3 regions of the Longispora fulva genome follow, and region 1 is predicted to be linked to each of the others. Evidence: riboswitches for the same ligand, from Rfam matches in the RefSeq annotation. Region 1 holds a riboswitch; each other region holds the start of a gene.
What was found. A riboswitch is a leader RNA that binds a small molecule or an ion and turns the genes downstream of it on or off. The one in region 1 is predicted to bind cobalamin.
Positions count from the first base shown of each region.

Region 2: linked by a shared signal. The riboswitch ahead of IW245_RS19445 (CbtB domain-containing protein) and the one ahead of IW245_RS17855 (ribonucleoside-diphosphate reductase subunit alpha) in region 1 are both predicted to bind cobalamin.
Region 3: linked by a shared signal. The riboswitch ahead of IW245_RS25835 (prenyltransferase/squalene oxidase repeat-containing protein) and the one ahead of IW245_RS17855 (ribonucleoside-diphosphate reductase subunit alpha) in region 1 are both predicted to bind cobalamin.

Region 1 is NZ_JADOUF010000001.1:4,037,695-4,043,556, forward strand. Features, by position in the region: gene IW245_RS17845 (M4 family metallopeptidase) at 1-1,516, shown strand, start outside; gene IW245_RS17850 (alpha-L-fucosidase) at 1,596-3,731, opposite strand; cobalamin riboswitch at 3,979-4,182, shown strand; gene IW245_RS17855 (ribonucleoside-diphosphate reductase subunit alpha) at 4,296-5,862, shown strand, end outside.
Region 2 is NZ_JADOUF010000001.1:4,379,581-4,385,442, reverse strand. Features, by position in the region: gene IW245_RS19455 (TDT family transporter) at 1-804, shown strand, start outside; gene IW245_RS19450 (CbtA family protein) at 917-1,666, opposite strand; gene IW245_RS19445 (CbtB domain-containing protein) at 1,666-1,893, opposite strand; cobalamin riboswitch at 1,933-2,102, opposite strand; gene IW245_RS19440 (MFS transporter) at 2,220-3,446, opposite strand; gene IW245_RS19435 (GntR family transcriptional regulator) at 3,732-4,523, opposite strand; gene IW245_RS19430 (glutaminase) at 4,982-5,862, shown strand, end outside.
Region 3 is NZ_JADOUF010000001.1:5,734,565-5,740,426, forward strand. Features, by position in the region: gene IW245_RS25830 (S8 family serine peptidase) at 1-1,772, shown strand, start outside; adenosylcobalamin-variant (AdoCbl-variant) riboswitch at 1,837-1,910, shown strand; gene IW245_RS25835 (prenyltransferase/squalene oxidase repeat-containing protein) at 1,998-3,170, shown strand; gene IW245_RS25840 (hypothetical protein) at 3,167-3,907, shown strand; gene IW245_RS25845 (CbiQ family ECF transporter T component) at 3,897-4,919, shown strand; gene IW245_RS25850 (ABC transporter ATP-binding protein) at 4,916-5,862, shown strand, end outside.

The sequences.
Region 1 (5,862 bases):
CACCAACGCCGCCGCCGACCCGACCCGCACCCCCCGCGACCGGACGATCGCCCGCGCCACGGCCCACGTCAAGCAGCACCCGGCCGCCTTCGGCTACGGCCCCGGCCAGGCCCTCAGCGTCCGCGACGTGATCGTCGACCCCGACGGCACCGAGCACGTCCGCTTCGACCGGACCTACCAGGGACTGCCGGTGATCGGCGGCGACTTCGTGGTGCACACCGCGCGTTCCGGCACCCTCGCCGGCCACGACCACGCCCGGGCCCGCGACATCAAGCTCGCCTCGACCACCCCGAAGCTGTCGGCCCGCGACACCGCCGGCAACGCTCTGCGGTCCGTGACCGGGCTGACGGTCGACTCGTCCACCCCGCGCCTCGTGGTGTGGGCGCTGGACGGCACGCCCCGGATCGCCTGGGAGACCACGGTTGCCGGCACCGGCGCGCACGGCGAGCCCGACAGCGAGGTCGTGGTGACCGACGCGAACACCGGCGAGGAGCTGGAGCGCTACGACGCGGAGCCGAACGTCGCCGGGACCGGGAAGTCCGAGTACACCGGCAGCGTGTCGATCGAGACGACGCAGCAGGCCGACGGCACCTACACGTTGAAGGACGGGGTGCGCGGGCACGTCACGAAGGACGCGCACAACGTGTCCTCGAACTCGGTCACCGCCTCCTCCGGCACCCTGTTCTCCGACGCGGACAACATCTGGGGCGACGGGAAGAAGTTCTCCACCGACCGGTCCACGGCCGCCGTCGACGCGCACGCCAACACCGCCTGGACGTACGACTACTACAAGAACGTGCACGGCCGCAACGGCATCAAGAACGACGGCAAGGGCGCGACGGTGTTCGTGCACGTCGGCACGAAGTGGGACAACGCCCAGTGGTCGGACGCGTGCTTCTGCATGCTCACCGGTGACGGCAACGGCACCACCGACCCGGAGCAGGTCGACCTCGACACCATGGGCCACGAGATGACGCACGGCGTCACGTCGGCGACCGCGAACCTGCGCTACAGCGGCGAGTCCGGCGGCCTGAACGAGGCCACCAGCGACATCTTCGGCACCATGGTCGAGTTCTACGCCGGCAACGCCTTCGACCAGGGCGACTACCTGTTCAGCGACCAGTCCACCCCGCCGTGGCTGCGCCGGATGGACAAGCCGTCCGCCGACGGCAGCTCCGCGGACTGCTGGAGCCGGACGGTCAAGCGGCTCGACGTGCACAACTCCTCCGGCGTCGGCAACCACTGGTTCTACCTGGCCAGCGAGGGCAGCGGCGCGAAGACCCTCAACGGGGTGTCCTACAACAGCCCGACGTGCGACGGGTCCACTGTCGCCGGGATCGGCAACACCAAGGTCGCGAAGATCTGGTACCGGGCGCTGACGGTGTACATGAGCTCCACCACCGACTACGCCGGTGCCCGGGTGGCCAGCCTGAAGGCGGCGACCGACCTGTACGGCGCGACGAGCGCCGAGTACAAGGCCGTCGCGGCGGCCTGGACCGCGGTCGCGGTCAAGTAGCCGCACCCCGCCGGCGCGCCTCCCGTGCGCCGGCACCCCGGGAGGGGCGGACCCGACGGTCCGCCCCTCCCGTTCCGTGTCAGCCGAACACGTCGATCCGGTCGACGAGCATGTAGGTCCCCGAGCGTTTGACGGCCCGCAGCGTGTGCGGCCCGGCGCTCAGCCCGCGCGCCGAGTAGACGAGCTGCTGGGACAGCCGGGTCGGGTTCGTGGTGTCCACGGTGGCCTTGAGCACCCCGTCCAGGTAGAAGTCGACGAGCCCCTGGTCGCTGTACCTCTCGGTGCGGAAGTCCACCCCGGTGCCGGTGAACGCGTACGACACCGCGTCGCCGTTGGTCGTCGTGTAGTGCACGTCGGCGTTGTAGTCGGCGGCGTAGGTCCGGTTGGCGCTGACGTTCCAGGCCCCGGTGTAGGTCACGCCGGCGGCGTTGTCGTTGAGGACCGTCGCGCCGGTCGGGTAGAGCTGGCTGGCCGGCACGATCTGCTGCGGCGTGTTCGGGCTGGACCAGAACAGCTTGGCGCTCGCGTCGCCGCCGTTCTCGGTCTGTTCGAGGGTGATCGCGTACCGCTGCCCGGCCGTCAGCGTGATGCCGCCCTTGTCCACGGTCGCCCCGTGCGGGGTCGTGTTCGCGATCACCTGCTGCCCGTCGACCCACAGCCGCACGGTGTCGTCGGACAACGTGGCGAACGTGTACTTCTCCGTGAACCGGGGCTCGATCAGCCCGGTCCACCGGCCGGCGAAGTTGTCGGTCGGGATCGCCGGGGCCGGGGAACCGGTGTCGCGCCAGTTGTAGTTGACGCCCGCGTCGGTGCGGGTGACCGCCGGCGGCCCGGAGAACGCGGTGTTGGCCCAGAACTGCGCGGTGAGCCCGGTGCCGGTGCCCACGGGCGCGGCGGTCTGCGGGGCGATGTCCAGGACGATCACGGACGCGATCGGGTCGGGGGCGGTACCCGTCGGCTTCAGGTCGAAGCCGTCCCCGGCGGCGGTGACCGGCACCGACGCGCCGGTCCGCAGCACGTGCGCCCCGGTCACGGTGAACCCGGTCGTGGCGCTCAGGTGCAACGTCCCCCCGCTGGCCGGCCAGGTGTAGACCGATGCGTAGAGCTTGTCGGCCGCCCGGCTGACGACGCCCCAGGTCGGGCGGGTGACGAGCCCGGTGTAGCCGGCGCCGTACACGGCAGGGCCGTTGGCGGTGAGCCACGCGCCCATGCCGGCGAGCCGGTCGACCTCCGGTTGCGGGATCACCCCGTGGTCGTCGGGCCCGACGTTGAGCAGGTAGTTGCCGCTACTGGCGGCGATCCCGACCAGGTTGCGGGTCAACGAGGCGGTGGACTTGAAGTTGCTGTCGTAGCTCGCGTACCCCCAGTGGTCGTTGATCGTCATGCACGACTCCCACAGCTGGGCGTCGGTCGGCGTCGCGGGGATCTCCTGTTCCGGGGTTCCGAAGTCGCCGTCGGCGATCGTGCGCGTGCCGACCCGGTTGTTCACGATCGTGTTCGGCGACAGGCCCCGGACGTAGTCCTCCAGTTTCGTGCCCTCGGCTGCCGTCCACGGCGCCTCCCACTCGCCGTCGAACCACAGCTCGGCGATGTCGCCGTAGTTGGTGAGCAGCTCGCGCAGCTGGGCCCGCATCCGGGTCAGGTACGCCTGGTAGTTCGTGCTGCCGGGCTGCGCGTCGGGGTCGTGCCAGTCCCAGATCGAGTAGTAGAAGCCGAGCTTGACGCCCTGGGCGCGGGCCGCCGTGGCGAGTTCGGCGAGGATGTCGCGCTTAAACGGCGAGCGGTCGTGGATGTTCCAGTCGTTGACGGCCGTGGGCCACATCGCGAACCCGTCGTGGTGCTTGGTGGTGATCACGATGTACTTCTGCCCGCCGTTCTTCGCGGCGCTGACCACGGCGTTGGCGTCGAAGCCCGAGGGATTGAACGTGGCGGCCTTCGCCTCGTACTCGTTCCACGGGATGGCGCAGTTCCGCCGGATCCACTCGGCGTCGCGGCACACCGTGCCGTTCGACCGGGTGTACTCGCCCTTGTACGCCGAGTACAGGCCGAAGTGGATGAACATGCCGAAGTGGTCCGTCCGCCACCACTGGGTGCGGGCGGAGCTGAACGGGTCGTCGGGGACGTGGTTGTCGCCCGGCGCGGCGTGCGCGGGACCGCCGGTCACCACCAGGGCGAGGGCGAGGGCGAGTAGTGCCAGAAACGATCTGAACCGCATGGCGGCCTCCGGGGAGAGATCCGATGACCACGCTATAGTGGCGATGATACTCATCAATGTCAACGGGAGGTTACCGGGATATTTCCACCTCAGTGGACACTCCTTCCACGAAGAGATCCGATCTCAACGCGTCAGACCCGGCCGGGCCGGCCGCTGGCGTGTCGACACGCCGCGCGACCTCGGCGCGGCACCATGCGACACGACACCCCAACACTCTGTGCCTTTGCGCGCGGCCCACCACCAGATGTAGTGTCGTGCCGTTGTTGGTGCACAACCCCGCCAGGGGACGTGCGGCAAGAGGGAACCCGGTGCGAATCCGGGACTGCCCCGCAGCGGTGAGTGGGAACGAAAGCCGTCACACAGCACTGGGCGCGAGCCTGGGAAGCGACGGCCGGTAGGCGCGAGCACGACGCCCACGAGTCCGAAGACCTGCCAATGACGCGCGCGCCGGCGAAGGCGCGCGCATGTCCCGGGCCTCGTGGGCGGGCCCCGGCGGACGAGCGGACCCGTGTGCCGTTGTCGCCTCCTGCCCCGGTGCCCCTCGTGTTTCCGGGTGGGAGAACGATGACCGCAGTGCTGCACAGCCCCACGCCCGCCGAGACCGTCGCACGGTCCGCCGAGGGACTGGCCGGGGTCGACCCCGGCCGGGTCGTGCCCAACCCGTGGCCCGGGGCGACGGAGGCCGAGCTGCGGATCCGGGCCATCGAGATGGCCGCGGCGCTGGTCGCCGAGGAGCCGAACTACTCCCGGCTCGCCGCCCGGCTGCTCGCCACGCACATCACCGCCGAGGCCGCCGGCGAGGGCGTGACCTCGTTCTCCGGGTCGGTCGCCGCCAGCCACGCCGCCGGCCTGCTCGCCCCGACGATCGCCGGATTCGTGGCCCGGCACGCCGCCGAACTCGATGCCCTCGTCGACGACCAGAAGAACGACCTTTTCGAGTACTTCGGCCTGCGCACCGTCTACGACCGCTACCTGCTCCGGCACCCCGAGACCCGGCAGGTCATGGAGACCCCGCAGCACTTCTTCCTCCGGGTCGCCTGCGGGCTGGCCGCGTCCGTCGCCGAGGCCGCCGACCTCTACGCGCTGATGAGCACCCTGTCCTACCTGCCCAGCTCCCCGACCCTGTTCAACTCCGGCTCCCGGCGGCCCCAGCTGTCCAGCTGTTTCCTGCTCGACTCGCCCCGCGACGAGCTGGAGTCCATCTACGACCGGTACGCGCAGGTCGCGCGGCTGTCGAAGTACGCGGGCGGGATCGGGATCTCCTGGTCGCGGGTGCGCTCGCGCGGCTCCCTGATCCGGGGCACCAACGGGCACTCCAACGGCATCGTGCCCTGGCTGCGCACCTTCGACTCCTCGGTGGCCGCCGTCAACCAGGGCGGCCGGCGCAAGGGCGCGGCGTGCGTGTACCTGGAGACCTGGCACGCCGACGTCGAGGAGTTCCTGGAGCTGCGCGACTCGACCGGGGACGAGGCGCGGCGTACCCATAATCTGCATCTCGCGAACTGGGTGCCCGACGAGTTCATGCGCCGAGTGGAGGCCGACGCGGCGTGGTCGCTGTTCGACCCGAAGGAGGTGCCGGAACTCACCGACCTCTGGGGTTCGGAGTTCGACGCGGCCTACACGGCGGCCGAGCGGGCCGAACGCTACGTGAAGCAGATCCCGGCCCGCGACCTCTACGGCCGGATGATGCGCACCCTGGCCCAGACCGGCAACGGCTGGATGACGTTCAAGGACCAGGCCAACCGGACCTGCAACCAGACCGCGAAGCCCGAGAACGTGGTGCACCTGTCCAACCTGTGCACCGAGATCCTCGAGGTCACCAGCGACGGCGAGACGGCCGTGTGCAACCTGGGCTCGATCAACCTGGCCGCGCACTGCACCGACGCCGGCATGGACTGGGCGGCGCTGGACCGCACGGCGCGCACCGCCGTGACGTTCCTCGACCGCACCATCGACCTGACCTACTACCCGACCCCGGAGGCCGCCGAGACCAACCGGCGGTGGCGGCCGATCGGCCTGGGCGTGATGGGCCTGGCCGACGTGTTCTTCCGGCTCCGGCTGCCGTTCGACTCCGCCGAGGCCCTGGCGCTGTCCACCCGGATCGCCGAGCGGATCGCCCTCGCCGCCTACG
Region 2 (5,862 bases), 340 kb from region 1:
CTCGGCACCCTGCTGGGACTCGTCAGCGCCGTGGCCGTCCCGTACCGGATGATGAGCAGGCCCGGGCAGTCCCCGGAGCCGGCGTCCCCGACCTGGCTGCTGCCCGTCGTCGCGCCGATGGTCTCCGCGTCGACCGGCGCGCTGCTCGTGCCGCACCTGCCCGCCGGCCAGCCCCGGCTCGACCTGCTGCTCGCCTGCTACGCGCTGTTCGGGGTCAGCCTGCTGGCCACGCTGGTGATCCTGCCCCAGGTGTGGGCCCGGCTCGTCCGGCAGCCGCTCGCCGTCGCGGCCGTCCCGACCCTGTGGATCGTGCTCGGGCCGCTCGGCCAGTCCGTGACCGCCGTGAACCTGCTCGGCGACGCCGCGCGCACCGCCGTCGACGGGCCGACCGCCGGGGCGCTGCAGATGTTCGGCCTCGTCTACGGGGTGCCCGTCCTCGGCTTCGCCCTGCTCTGGATCGCCGTCGCCGGGCTGCTCACGGCCCGCGCGGCCCGGGGCGGACTGCCGTTCACGATGACGTGGTGGAGCTTCACGTTCCCGGTCGGCACGTGCGTCACGGCGGCCACGGGCCTGGCGCACCGCACCGGATCGCAGGCGTTCGCCGTGCTCGCCGTCGCGCTGTTCGCCGTACTCGTGACGGCCTGGGCCACGGTGGCGACGCGGACGGTGCACTCCCTGGTGACCGGCGGTCCGGTGGCCGCGCCCCACCCTGCCGCGACCAGCGCGACGACGGGTCGGCCCAGCGTGGACGGGGAGTCTGCCCACCCGGACGCGGACGCCAGACTGGCACTCGCCCGGCGGTGACAGGTCACCTACCGTCGCCAGGCCGGTCCGTCAGCTCCGGGCGCACACGACCGTGAACACCAACGGGCGCGGTCCCCGGAAGGGGGAGCCGCGCCCGCTGGCGTCGGTCGTTCTAGGAGGCCGCGACAGCCTCGGGCACCGCGCCGCGCGCCGCGGACGTCCGCAGCCCCAGCAGCCCCAGCAGCCCGAGCACCGCGCCCATCGCGATCCACAGGATCACCATGGTGCCCGCCGACAGGACCCGGAAGTCCCACAGCAGCGTCGGCGGCACCTCGACCGGGTCCGTGTTGTTCGGCAGGATGACGAACATCAGCACCAGCGCCACCACCGGCACGGCCGTCACCACGACATGCCGCAACGGGGCGGAAGCACCCCTGCTGACCAGCCAGGAGTGCAGCAGCAGCGCACCGGCGACGGCCACCAGGCCCATCACGGTCGCGGCGAGCCAGGCGTCCGTCCGGCCGTCCACCGTGTCCCCGCTGCCGACCCCGGGCGGGTTCGCCGGGTAGCGCAGGAACGGCAGCAGCCACACGCCCACCAGCCCGGCCGTGGCCAGCCGCAGCGAGCGGCCCCACGCGTCCGAGCCGAGGTCGGAGCGGTGCACCACGTAGTACACCAGGCCGAACAGGGCGCCGAGGGCAAGGCCCACGGCCAGCAGCGCGACCATCAGGCCGAAGTGCTGCTCACCCCGGGTGAACACCTCGACTCCGACCTCGCCGGCCGCGGCCGACCGGGCGGACTCGATGTCCACGGCCTTGTCCATGACCGGCTCGGCGATCAGGCGGGCGAACCCGCCGGCGAGCACGCCGGAGACGCCGCCGGCCAGGAGACCCCGGCCGAGCAGCGAGAGAACCGGGGTCATCAGTGGCAGGGTGCGCCGGCGACGTGCCGGGCGTCGTGGGCGAACTCGTGCACGAAGTTGCTGTCGAACGACAGCTTGCCGAGCAGCGGGGCGAGCAGCGCGCCCTGGTCGATGAACACCGCGTACAGCGTCAGCAGGGCGAGAACGACCGCCGTGCCGATGATGATCCCGTCCCGGATCGGACGCAGGGTGACCCCGGCGCCGACAACGGCGCCCGGAGTGGTCATGGAAGCCATCTCGTACTCCTCTCCGGGGTGTCCCGCCCCGGTATCGGGAGAACGACGGGTCAGTGTCCTGACTCCCGGATCGTCGTCGCCCCTCGGCCTTCCCGCCTTCGGGGCAGTGGCCGCGTACGAGGGAGAACTCCCCGGTCACAGTGGCGGGACCGTCCCGGACTTACACCGGAGTTCCTGCGCACCGTCGCCTCATCTTTAATTTGTGCGCACTCAGCATTGACGCAGCGTGCTCCACAGTCAACCCGACGGTAGTGCCGTTCGTCACATCCGAACGTACCCCGACCACATCGAACCGGACCCGAACGGGCGGGCAGGGATCACGTCCCCGGCTCCGCGACGGCGGACAGCCGCCGCACGCCCCGTACCGCGAACAGCGCCAACGCCGACGGCACCCCCACCAGCGTCATCACCGCGAGCGTCGGATGCAGCCCGAACGCGTCGGCCGCCGGCCCGGCCAGCGCCATCCCCACCGGCATCGACCCCACGGTGACCAGCAGGTCGAACGACGTCACCCGCGACAGCGAACCCTCCGGGATGTGGGTCTGCAACGCCGTCTCCCACAACGTGAAGCACAACGACACCGCGACCCCGGTCACCCCCTCCAGCACCGCGATCACGGCCAGTGACCCGCCGCCACCGATGATCAGCGCCTGACACGAGCCCACGGCCAACGCCGCCGCGGCGACCAGCAGCGGACGCCCCGGCCGCCAGCGCAGCGCGACCACGTCGCCCACGATGGACCCCACCCCGAACGCCGCGACCACCACGGCCCAGCCCGACGCCCCGCCCAGCTCCCGCTCGGCGAGCACCGGGCCGAGGACGAACACCGAGGGCAGGACGACCAGGTGGTACACGGCGGTGGCGGTCAGGGTCGACCACACCCAGCTGCGGCTCCGCACCGCCCGGAACCCGTCGCGCAACTCCGCGAGGAAGTCCCCTGCCCGCTCCGGCGCCCCCGCCCGGGGCCGCAACCTGGCCAGGAACACCGCGCTCACCGCGAACGTCGCGGCGTCCGCCGCCAACGCGCCCCCCGGCCCGAACGCCACCACGAGACCACCGGCGAGCGCCGGCCCCGCGACGAGCCCGGCGGACATCACGAGGCCGCGCAACGCGTTGGCCTCCTGCAACCGCTCGGGCCGCACGGTCAGGGGCACGAGCCCGGCGAGCGCCGGACTGAAGAACGCGTCGGCCGTGCCGAAGATCGCCATCAGCGCCACCAGGTGCCAGACCCGGGCGTCCCCGCCGGCGAGCAGGGTCGCGGCCACGACCTGGGTGCCGCAGCGCACCACATCCGACACCAGCATCACCCGGTGCCGGGGCAACCGGTCCGCCCATACCCCGCCGACCAGTGTGAACAGCAGGAACGGCACGGTCGCCGCCGCGATCACCCAGCCCACGTCGGCCGCCGTCCCGCCGATGGCCAGCACCGCGAACGGCAGCGCCACGAACGTCACCCGGTCGCCCAGGGTAGACAGCGCCTGCCCGGCGAACAGCAGCGCGAACTGCCTCTCCTCGCGCAACACGGCCGGCAGGGGAATCCTCATCCCGGGATTGTGTCCGCCCAGCCCCGCCCGGGCCACCGGTTTAGAAACCCTCTCAACCCGTCAGACGATTACGGAGGGGACCGACCCGGCATCCGACGGCGACCCTGGGCCGGACGGCACCGCAACGCCCGCGCCGCCTGGCCCGACCCCCGTCGAGTAGCCCGGCTCTCTGAGTCGACGGGTCCCGGGCCGCGCTCGGCGGTGCTGGCGCTGGGCGGCCGGGCCCCGGCACGCTGGGCGGGGCCGATGGGAGCTGGGGCAGGGACCTCCGTAACCGTCTTGTGGTCAGGCCAGGAAGACGTCCGGCCCGTCCTCCAGGTGGGGGCGGGGGCCCGGCACCTTGTAGTCGTCGGTCAGCAGGGTCGTCGGGCCGGGCCAGGTCGACTGGGTGACCTCGATCGTGCGCCGGTCGGCGTCGAAGGCCGTGTGCAGCAGGGTCAACACCGGGGTGTCCGCCCTGATCTGCAGGGTCTCGGCCTCCTCCCGGGTGGGCAGCCGGGCGCTGAGCTGGTCGGTCGCGTACACGTACCGCCGGCCGGTGGCCTCCTCGACCTCCTGGTAGAGCGGCCGGGTCAGCGGGGCCAGCCCGTCGAGGGGACTGCCGGCGACCTCCGACGGCCGCAACCAGCTCGCGCTGACCTCCACCACCTGGTCCTGGCTCGTGATCAGGGCCCGCCGCACCAGCAGCTCCGCGCCGTCGGGCACCCCGAACGCCCCGGCCACCTCGTGCGGCGCGGGGGACCGGCCAACCAGGGTGACCTGCTGGCGGTAGTGGCCGCCCGGGTCGGTGTGGTAGCCGCGGGTGGGCCCGTACCGGCCGCGCGCGAGGCGGGCGAGTCGACGGCGCACGCCCCGGACATAGGTCCCCGAGCCGGGCCGGGTGATCAGCAGCCCCTCGATCCGGAGCTGGTCGATCGCGCGCTGCGCGGTCTGCTTGGCCACCCCGTAGATCTGGCCGATGTCGGGAATCGAGGGCAGCTTCTCGCCGGGTCCCCAGTCGCCGTGTTGGATCTTGGCACGGATCTGGTCGGCGATCTGGCGGTGGGGCCACTCGGCGGCCCCGGGATTGACGGACACGGGCGCCTCCCTGCGCAGGTTCCTAGGATGCCATAGAAGTGTGACGGATGCCACGGTGCAAGGGATTTCTCCGTATCGAACGGCCGTCGGCCACCCATACCGTGGCGGTACCGGCGCGACCTCCACCGCGCCGGGCAGGGTGCCGACCCGGGGCCGGCGGTGGCCGCGACGGGGAGCGTCCCGGTCACCGTCGCCCGGGCGGTCGGCATACGCGGGCCGCACGGGAGCGCCCCGAGGCTGCCCGGTGCCGTCCCGGAGCAGGGGCGGGCGTTCATCGCGCTTTTGGAGGAAGGTCAGGTGACGTTCCGTTACCCGATGTCCGGCGCGGACACCGTGGTCGACGCGCGCCGAGGGTGGACGGCCGCGCCTCGAACCGCCCAGAGGGGGGTGGAAGGAGGGGGCGGGTCAGGACAGGGCCCGTCCCCTCGCACCCGCCCGCGGGGGACACAATGATCGACATGGAGTACCCGCAGATCCTGGGCCAGGTCCGCGAGCAGGTCGCCGACGTCGTGGGCGGCGGCCGGGTCGCCGACTACATTCCGGCGCTCGCCGCCGTGGACCCCGGCCAGTTCGGGATGGCCGTCGCCACCGTGGACGGCGCGGTGTACGGGACCGGGGACTGGCGGGTGCCGTTGTCCGTGCAGAGCGTGACGAAGGTGTTCAGCCTCGCGCTGGTGTTGCACGCCGATGGCGAGGCGATCTGGCGGCGGGTCAGCCGGGAGCCGTCGGGGAACCCGTTCAACTCGCTGTTGCAACTGGAGCAGGACCGGGGGATCCCGCGGAACCCGTTCATCAACGCCGGGGCGCTCGTGGTGACAGACCGGTTGTTGACCCTGACCGGGGACGCCCGGGGTGCGGTCCGCGACTTTCTGCGGGCTGAGGGCGGTCGGCCCGGCGGGGAGCCGGGCGGGCTGGCCGGGGTGGGGCCGAGTATCGACTTCGACCTGAAGGTCGCGGAGTCGGAGGCCGAGCACGGGCACCGCAACGCCGCCCTGGCCCACCTGCTGGCCAGCTACGGGAACCTGGAGAACCCGGTCGCCGACGTGCTGGAGCACTACACCTGGCAGTGTTCCCTGGTCATGACGTGCGAGGAGTTGGCGCTGGCCGGTCGGTTCCTGGCCCGGCACGGTACGGCGGCCGACGGGTCCCGGCTGTTGTCGCGCAGTGACGCCAAGCGGCTGAACGCGACGATGCTGACGTGTGGGACGTACGACTCGGCGGGGGAGGTCGCCTACCGGGTCGGGCTGCCGGCCAAGAGCGGGGTCGGCGGGGCCATCCTGGCGGTGGTGCCCAACCGGTGCGCGATCGCCGTGTGGGGGCCGGGGCTGGACGAGAGCGG
Region 3 (5,862 bases), 1.7 Mb from region 1:
GGCTGGTGTTCGGCGCGCTCGGCGGGCGGCTGGAGACGGCGATGGCGGTCCTCGCCGGCATCGCGGCCGGCGCGCTGGCCCGCTCGGTGCTCGACGGCCGGTTCTGGGCGGCGTTCGGCGGCGACCGGTTCCTCGCCGGCTCCGTCGCCGGAGTGGCGCTGTGCGTCCTGGCCGCCGGGATCGGCGCGTTCGGCATCAACCTCTTCGAACTCCTGCTCCTGCCGCCGTTGGGCTACGTGGCGGCCCGGCTGCGGCACACCTGGCTGCTGGTCGCGATCGCCGCCCTGGGGCCGCTGGCCTTCGTGGACCCCGAGGAGATGAACTTCGTCCTCGGCTTCTCCGACGTGCTGTTCTACGGGGTGGTCTCCGCGCTGTGCTCCGGGGCCATCGCCGCGGTGGCCGGGTTCGTGCTGCCCGGGACCCTGCGGCGCGGGTTCGCGGCGGCGCTGGTGATGACCGTGGTGGCCGGGTCGGCGTACGCGCTGCTCGGCAGCCCCGACTTCTACGGCAACCGACTCTTCGTGATCATGAAAGCCCAGGCGGCCGTGCAGGGCCTCGCCGGGCCGGTCGAGGTGCACCGCAAGCTCGTCGACACCGCGGAGACCAGCCAGGCGGACCTCCGCGAGCTGCTGACCAGCAAACACATCCCCTTCACCCCGTACTACCTGGTCAACGCCATCGAGCTCGACGGCGGCCCGGTGCTCCGCCTCCGGCTGGCCGCCCGCGCGGACGTCGACCGGGTCCTGATCAGCCAGCGGCTCCGCCCGATCAAGGAACGCGGCGAGCCCGACACCGGCACCCCCGGCCCGCTGACCGGCCCCACCTGGGACATCCGGAGCATCGGGGCCGACCGGGTCTGGCAGGACCTCGGGGTACGCGGCGCCGGCACCCTGGTCGGGCACGTCGATACCGGGGCCGACGGGCACCACCCGGCGCTCGCGGGGGGCTTCCGGGGCGGGGCCGACTCGTGGTTCGACCCCTGGTACCACTCCGGCGAGCCCCAGGACCTCGACGGCCACGGGACGGGCACCGCGAGCCTCGCCGTCGGCCGGGGCGGGGTCGGCGTGGCCCCCGACGCGCAGTGGATCGGCTGCTCGAACACCGCGCGGAACATGGCGAGCCCCGGGCTGCACCTGGACTGCCTGCAGTTCGTGTTCGCGCCGTTCCCGGCGGGCGGGGATCCGTTCAGGGACGGCGACCCGACCCGCGGGGCCCGGATCCTGACCAACTCGTGGGACTGCACCGACGAGGAGGGCTGCGACGCCCAGTCGCTGTACCCGGCTGCCAGAGCCCTGGAGGCCGCCGGCGTGTTCGTGGCGGCGGCAGCCGGCAACTCTGGGCCGTTCTGCCGGAGCATCACTGAGCCACTGGCCACGTATCCGCAGGTCACCACCGTGGGGGCCACGAACAAGGATGACCAGATCGCGTCGTACTCCAGCCGGGGCCCGGTCGGCCCGCTCGTGAAGCCCGACATCCTGGCCCCGGGGACCGACGTCGTCCTGGCCCGGCCGGGCGGCGGCTATGGCACGGCGTTCGGCACCTCGATGTCGACGCCGCTGGTGGCCGGGGTGGTGGCCCTGATGTGGTCGGCGAACCCGGCCCTGGTCGGGGACCTGGCCAGGACCCGGTCGATCCTGGCGCTGACCGCCCGGCCCACGGTGAAGATCCCGCCGTCGCACCACCTGTTCGAGCAGAGGAACTGCGGCAAAGTCGGCAATCCGGGCATCGTCGACGCGTATGCAGCGGTGTCGATGGCCCAAGGGCGGTCCTGACCCGGCGTGATCCACAACATGCCTGGTTGACAGTGGTGACGGCCCTCGGAACACTGACCATCAGTGACCGAGTGGGGAAAGTCCGGTGAGATTCCGGCGCTGACCCGCAACGGTAAGAGCCCGAGCACCCGCCGGTCACGTCGGTACACCCTCCCGTCGTGGTCTACGGGATGGCGCCCGGGGCCTCCGGGATCCATCATGGACCCGGACTGTAAAGGCCGAAATATGCGCAGATCCATGCTCCTGCCGGTCGCCGCCGTGGCCCTGAGCCTCGGGCTCGCCGCCCCGGCCCAGGCCGCCCCCACCGTCACCAAGGACGCCGCCCAGGCCGCCGCCGGCTGGCTGGCCACCCAGCTCAAGGACGGCGATCGCCTGCAGTCCTCCGGCTACGACGACGCCGGCCTGACCATCGACGCGGTCCTCGCGTTCGACGCGGTCGGCGTGGCCGGCGACGCCGCCGCCAAGGCCACCACGTGGCTGACCAAGCCCGACAGCGTCGCGAACTACGTCGGCGACGGCGTCAAGGAGTCCTACGCCGGCGCGCACGCCAAACTCGCGCTCCTCGCCCTGGCCCAGGGCCGCGACCCCGAGGCGGTCGGCGGTCGCAAGCTGTTCACCGAGCTGGCCGCACTCCAGGAGGAGTCGGGCCGCTACTCCGACAAGTCCGAGTACGGCAACTTCAGCAACACCTTCGGCCAGTCGTTCGCCGTGCTCGCCCTTCAGCGCACCCCGGCCAAGGCCCCGAAGAAAGCCGTGGACTTCCTGGTCGCCAGCCAGTGCGCCGACGGCGGGTTCCCGCAGGACTTCGCGCAGTCCACGTGCGTCAGCAGCGTCGACGCGACCGGCCTGGTCGTGCAGGCCCTGCTCGCCAGCGGGAAGTCGGCGGAAGCCACCAAGGCCCTCGACTGGCTGACCGGCCGGCAGCAGGCGGGCGGCGGGTTCACCTCCGGCGTCGCGGTGCCCGACAAGGACCACCCGGTCAACGCCAACAGCACCGGCAACGCCCTCGCAGCCCTGCGGGCCGGCGGCCGCACCGTTGCGGGGGACAAGGCCGCCGCGTACCTGACCGGTCTGCAGATCGGTTGTGCCGGGCCGGCCGACCAGCGCGGCGCGATCACGTTCGACGGCACGTTCACCGCCGGCAAGGCCCCCCGGGCCACGGCCGGCGCGCTGTTCAGCCTCGCCAAGGGCTCACTGGCCACGGTCAGCGACAAGGGCATCGCGGCCGGCGCCCCGAGCCTCGACTGCACCGTGCCGGCCACCTCCGCCCCGGCCACCGCCGGACCGCAGCTGCCCGTCACCGGCGCCCCGACCGGGCTTCTGGCCACGACCGGTGCCGCGCTGCTGGTCCTGGGCATGCTGGTCGTGACCCTGGCCCGGCGTCGGCGCTCGGCGTGACCCTCCGACGGCTCCTCGCCGCCGCGGCCTGTGCCGCGGCGGCGGTCGTCGTCCCAGCCGCCCCGGCACAGGCCGCCTGCTCGGGGGTGACCGTCGTCGTGGACTTCGGGTCGCTCGGCGGCGGCGTGCAGACCCGGTGCGCCGGCGGCGACCCGGGCACCGGCCTGGCGGCGCTGGACTCCGCCGGGTTCGGCTACACCTTCGTGCCCCGGCAACCCGGGCTGATCTGCCAGCTCAACAGCAGGCCCGACCCGTGCAACGGTGCGCCGAAGGACGCCTACTGGGCCTACTTCCACGCCCGTGCCGGCGGCTCGTGGACCTACAGCGACGAGGGCGCCGGTAGTTACGACCCGGCCCCGGGCAGCGTCGAGGGCTGGGCGTTCGGGGCCGGCCGGCAGCCCGGCATCGCGCCCCCGGCCGCCCCGGCTCCCCCGCCGCCCCCGGCCCCCGCCCCGCCCGCGCCGCAGACCCCGGGCCCGGGCCATCCGGAGCCGGAGAAAACCACGGCACCTGGCCCGCAGTCGGCCGCGCCGTCGGCGGCGACCGGCACGACGCCGGTTCCGGATTCCTCTTCGTTACGAGTGACCGAGGCCCCCACCGAGCCCGGCCGATCCCCGGTCGGGGCGGACCAGCGGCCGGAAGGGGCCACCAGCCTGCCCTGGCAGGGGGGTCTGCTTCTCGTGGCCGTGATCGCCGGGCTCGCGCTGTGGCAGGTCAAGCGGCGCCGTGCCGCCTAGGCTGCACCCGGGCGCGTGGTGGGTGTGGGCGCTGGCCCTCGGTACCGCCGCGAGCCGGACCACGAACCCGTGGCTGGGGGGCCTCGCCCTGGCGGTCGCGGGGTACGTGGTCGCCGCCCGGCGCTCGGCCGAGCCGTGGGCCGACTCGTACAAGGTGTTCCTCCGGTTCGGGCTGGTCGCGATCGCCTTCCGGCTCGGGTTCCACGCCCTCCTCGGCGGGTACGGCGGCACGCACGTCCTCGTCACCCTGCCCCGGATCCCGCTGCCCGACTGGGCGCACGGCATCCGCCTGGGCGGCCCGGTGACCGCCGAGGGCCTCGTCGCGTCGTTCTACGACGGGCTCCGGCTCGCCGTGCTCCTCGGCTGCATCGGGGCCGCGAATGCGCTGGCCAACCCGAAACGCCTGCTCCGCAGCCTGCCGGCCGCACTGTACGAGGTGAGCGTCGCCGTGGTCGTCGGCCTGACGGTCGCCCCGCAACTGGTCGCCAGCGTCCGGCAGGTCAGGCGGGCCCGGGCGCTGCGCGGGGACACGAAGCGCCGGGCGCGCGCGATCCTGGTCCCCGTCGTCACCGACGCCCTCGACCGGGCGCTGGCCCTGGCCGCGGCGATGGATTCCCGGGGCTACGGCCGGCGCGGCCCGGCACACCGGTTGACCGGCGCGTTGGTGCTGGTCGGTCTGCTCGGCGCGTGCCTCGGCCTGTACGCGCTCCTCGACGGCCGCAGCCCGGTCCTGGTCAGCGGCCCGATCCTGGCCCTCGGGCTGGCCCTCGCGGTCGGCGGGCTGGTGCTGGGCGGCCGACGGGTGACCCGCAGCCGGTACCGGCCGGACCGGTGGGGGTGGCGCGAGTGTGCCGTCGTCCTCAGTGGACTCCTGGCCGTGGCGGGTGTCTACCTCTTCCCCGCGGACCTCACCCCCGCCGTCGTGCCGCTGGCCGTGCCGGGGCTGCCGGCGTTACCCGCGCTCGGGGTGCTGTGCGCCCTGGCGCCCGCGTGGATCCGGAGTACCCGATGATCGAATTCGACGGTGTGAGCGTGACCTACCCGGACGCGCCAGGGCCGACACTGTGCGACGTGCGGCTGCACGTGCCCGAGGGCGAGTTGTGCCTGCTCGCCGGGCGGACCGGTTCGGGAAAGTCCACGCTGCTCAAGTGCGTCAACGGCCTCGTCCCGCACTTCACCGGCGGCACGCTGACCGGCACCGTGACCGTCGACGGCCGCGACACCCGCCTGCACCCGCCGCGCGAACTCGCCGACCTCGTCGGCTACGTCGGCCAGGACCCGGTCAGCGGTTTCGTCACCGACAACGTCGAGGACGAACTCGCCTACTCGATGGAGTCCCTCGGCCTGGCCAACCCGGTGATGCGCAAGCGGGTCGAGGAGACCATCGACCTGCTCGGCCTCGCCGACCTGCGGCACCGGCCGCTCGCCCAGCTGTCCGGCGGGCAGCAGCAGCGGGTCGCGATCGGGGCCGCGCTGACCGCCCACCCGCGGATCCTGGTGCTCGACGAGCCGACGTCGGCCCTCGACCCGGGCGCCGCCGAGGAGGTACTCGCGGCGCTGCACCGCCTCGTGCACGACCTCGGCGTGACCGTCCTGCTGGCCGAGCACCGCCTGGAACGGGTCGTGCAGTACGCCGACCGGGTCGTGCTGCTGCCGTCCGGGCTGGCCGGGACGCCCGGGGAGGTGCTGGCCGGCTCGGAGGTCGCGCCGCCGGTGGTCCGGCTGGGCGATGTCCTCGGCTGGGAGTCGCATCCCGTGTCGATCCGCGACGCCCGCCGGCTGGCGCGCGGAGCGGCCCTGCCCGCCGCCGGTGCCGCCAACTCCCCGGGCCCCGGTTCCGCTCAACCGCTCCTCACCGTGCGCGGCGCGGCCCTGCGCTACGGCTCCACCACCGCCCTGGCCGGCGTCGACCTCGCCGTCGCCCGGGGCGAGCGCCTGGCCGTCATGGGCCGCAA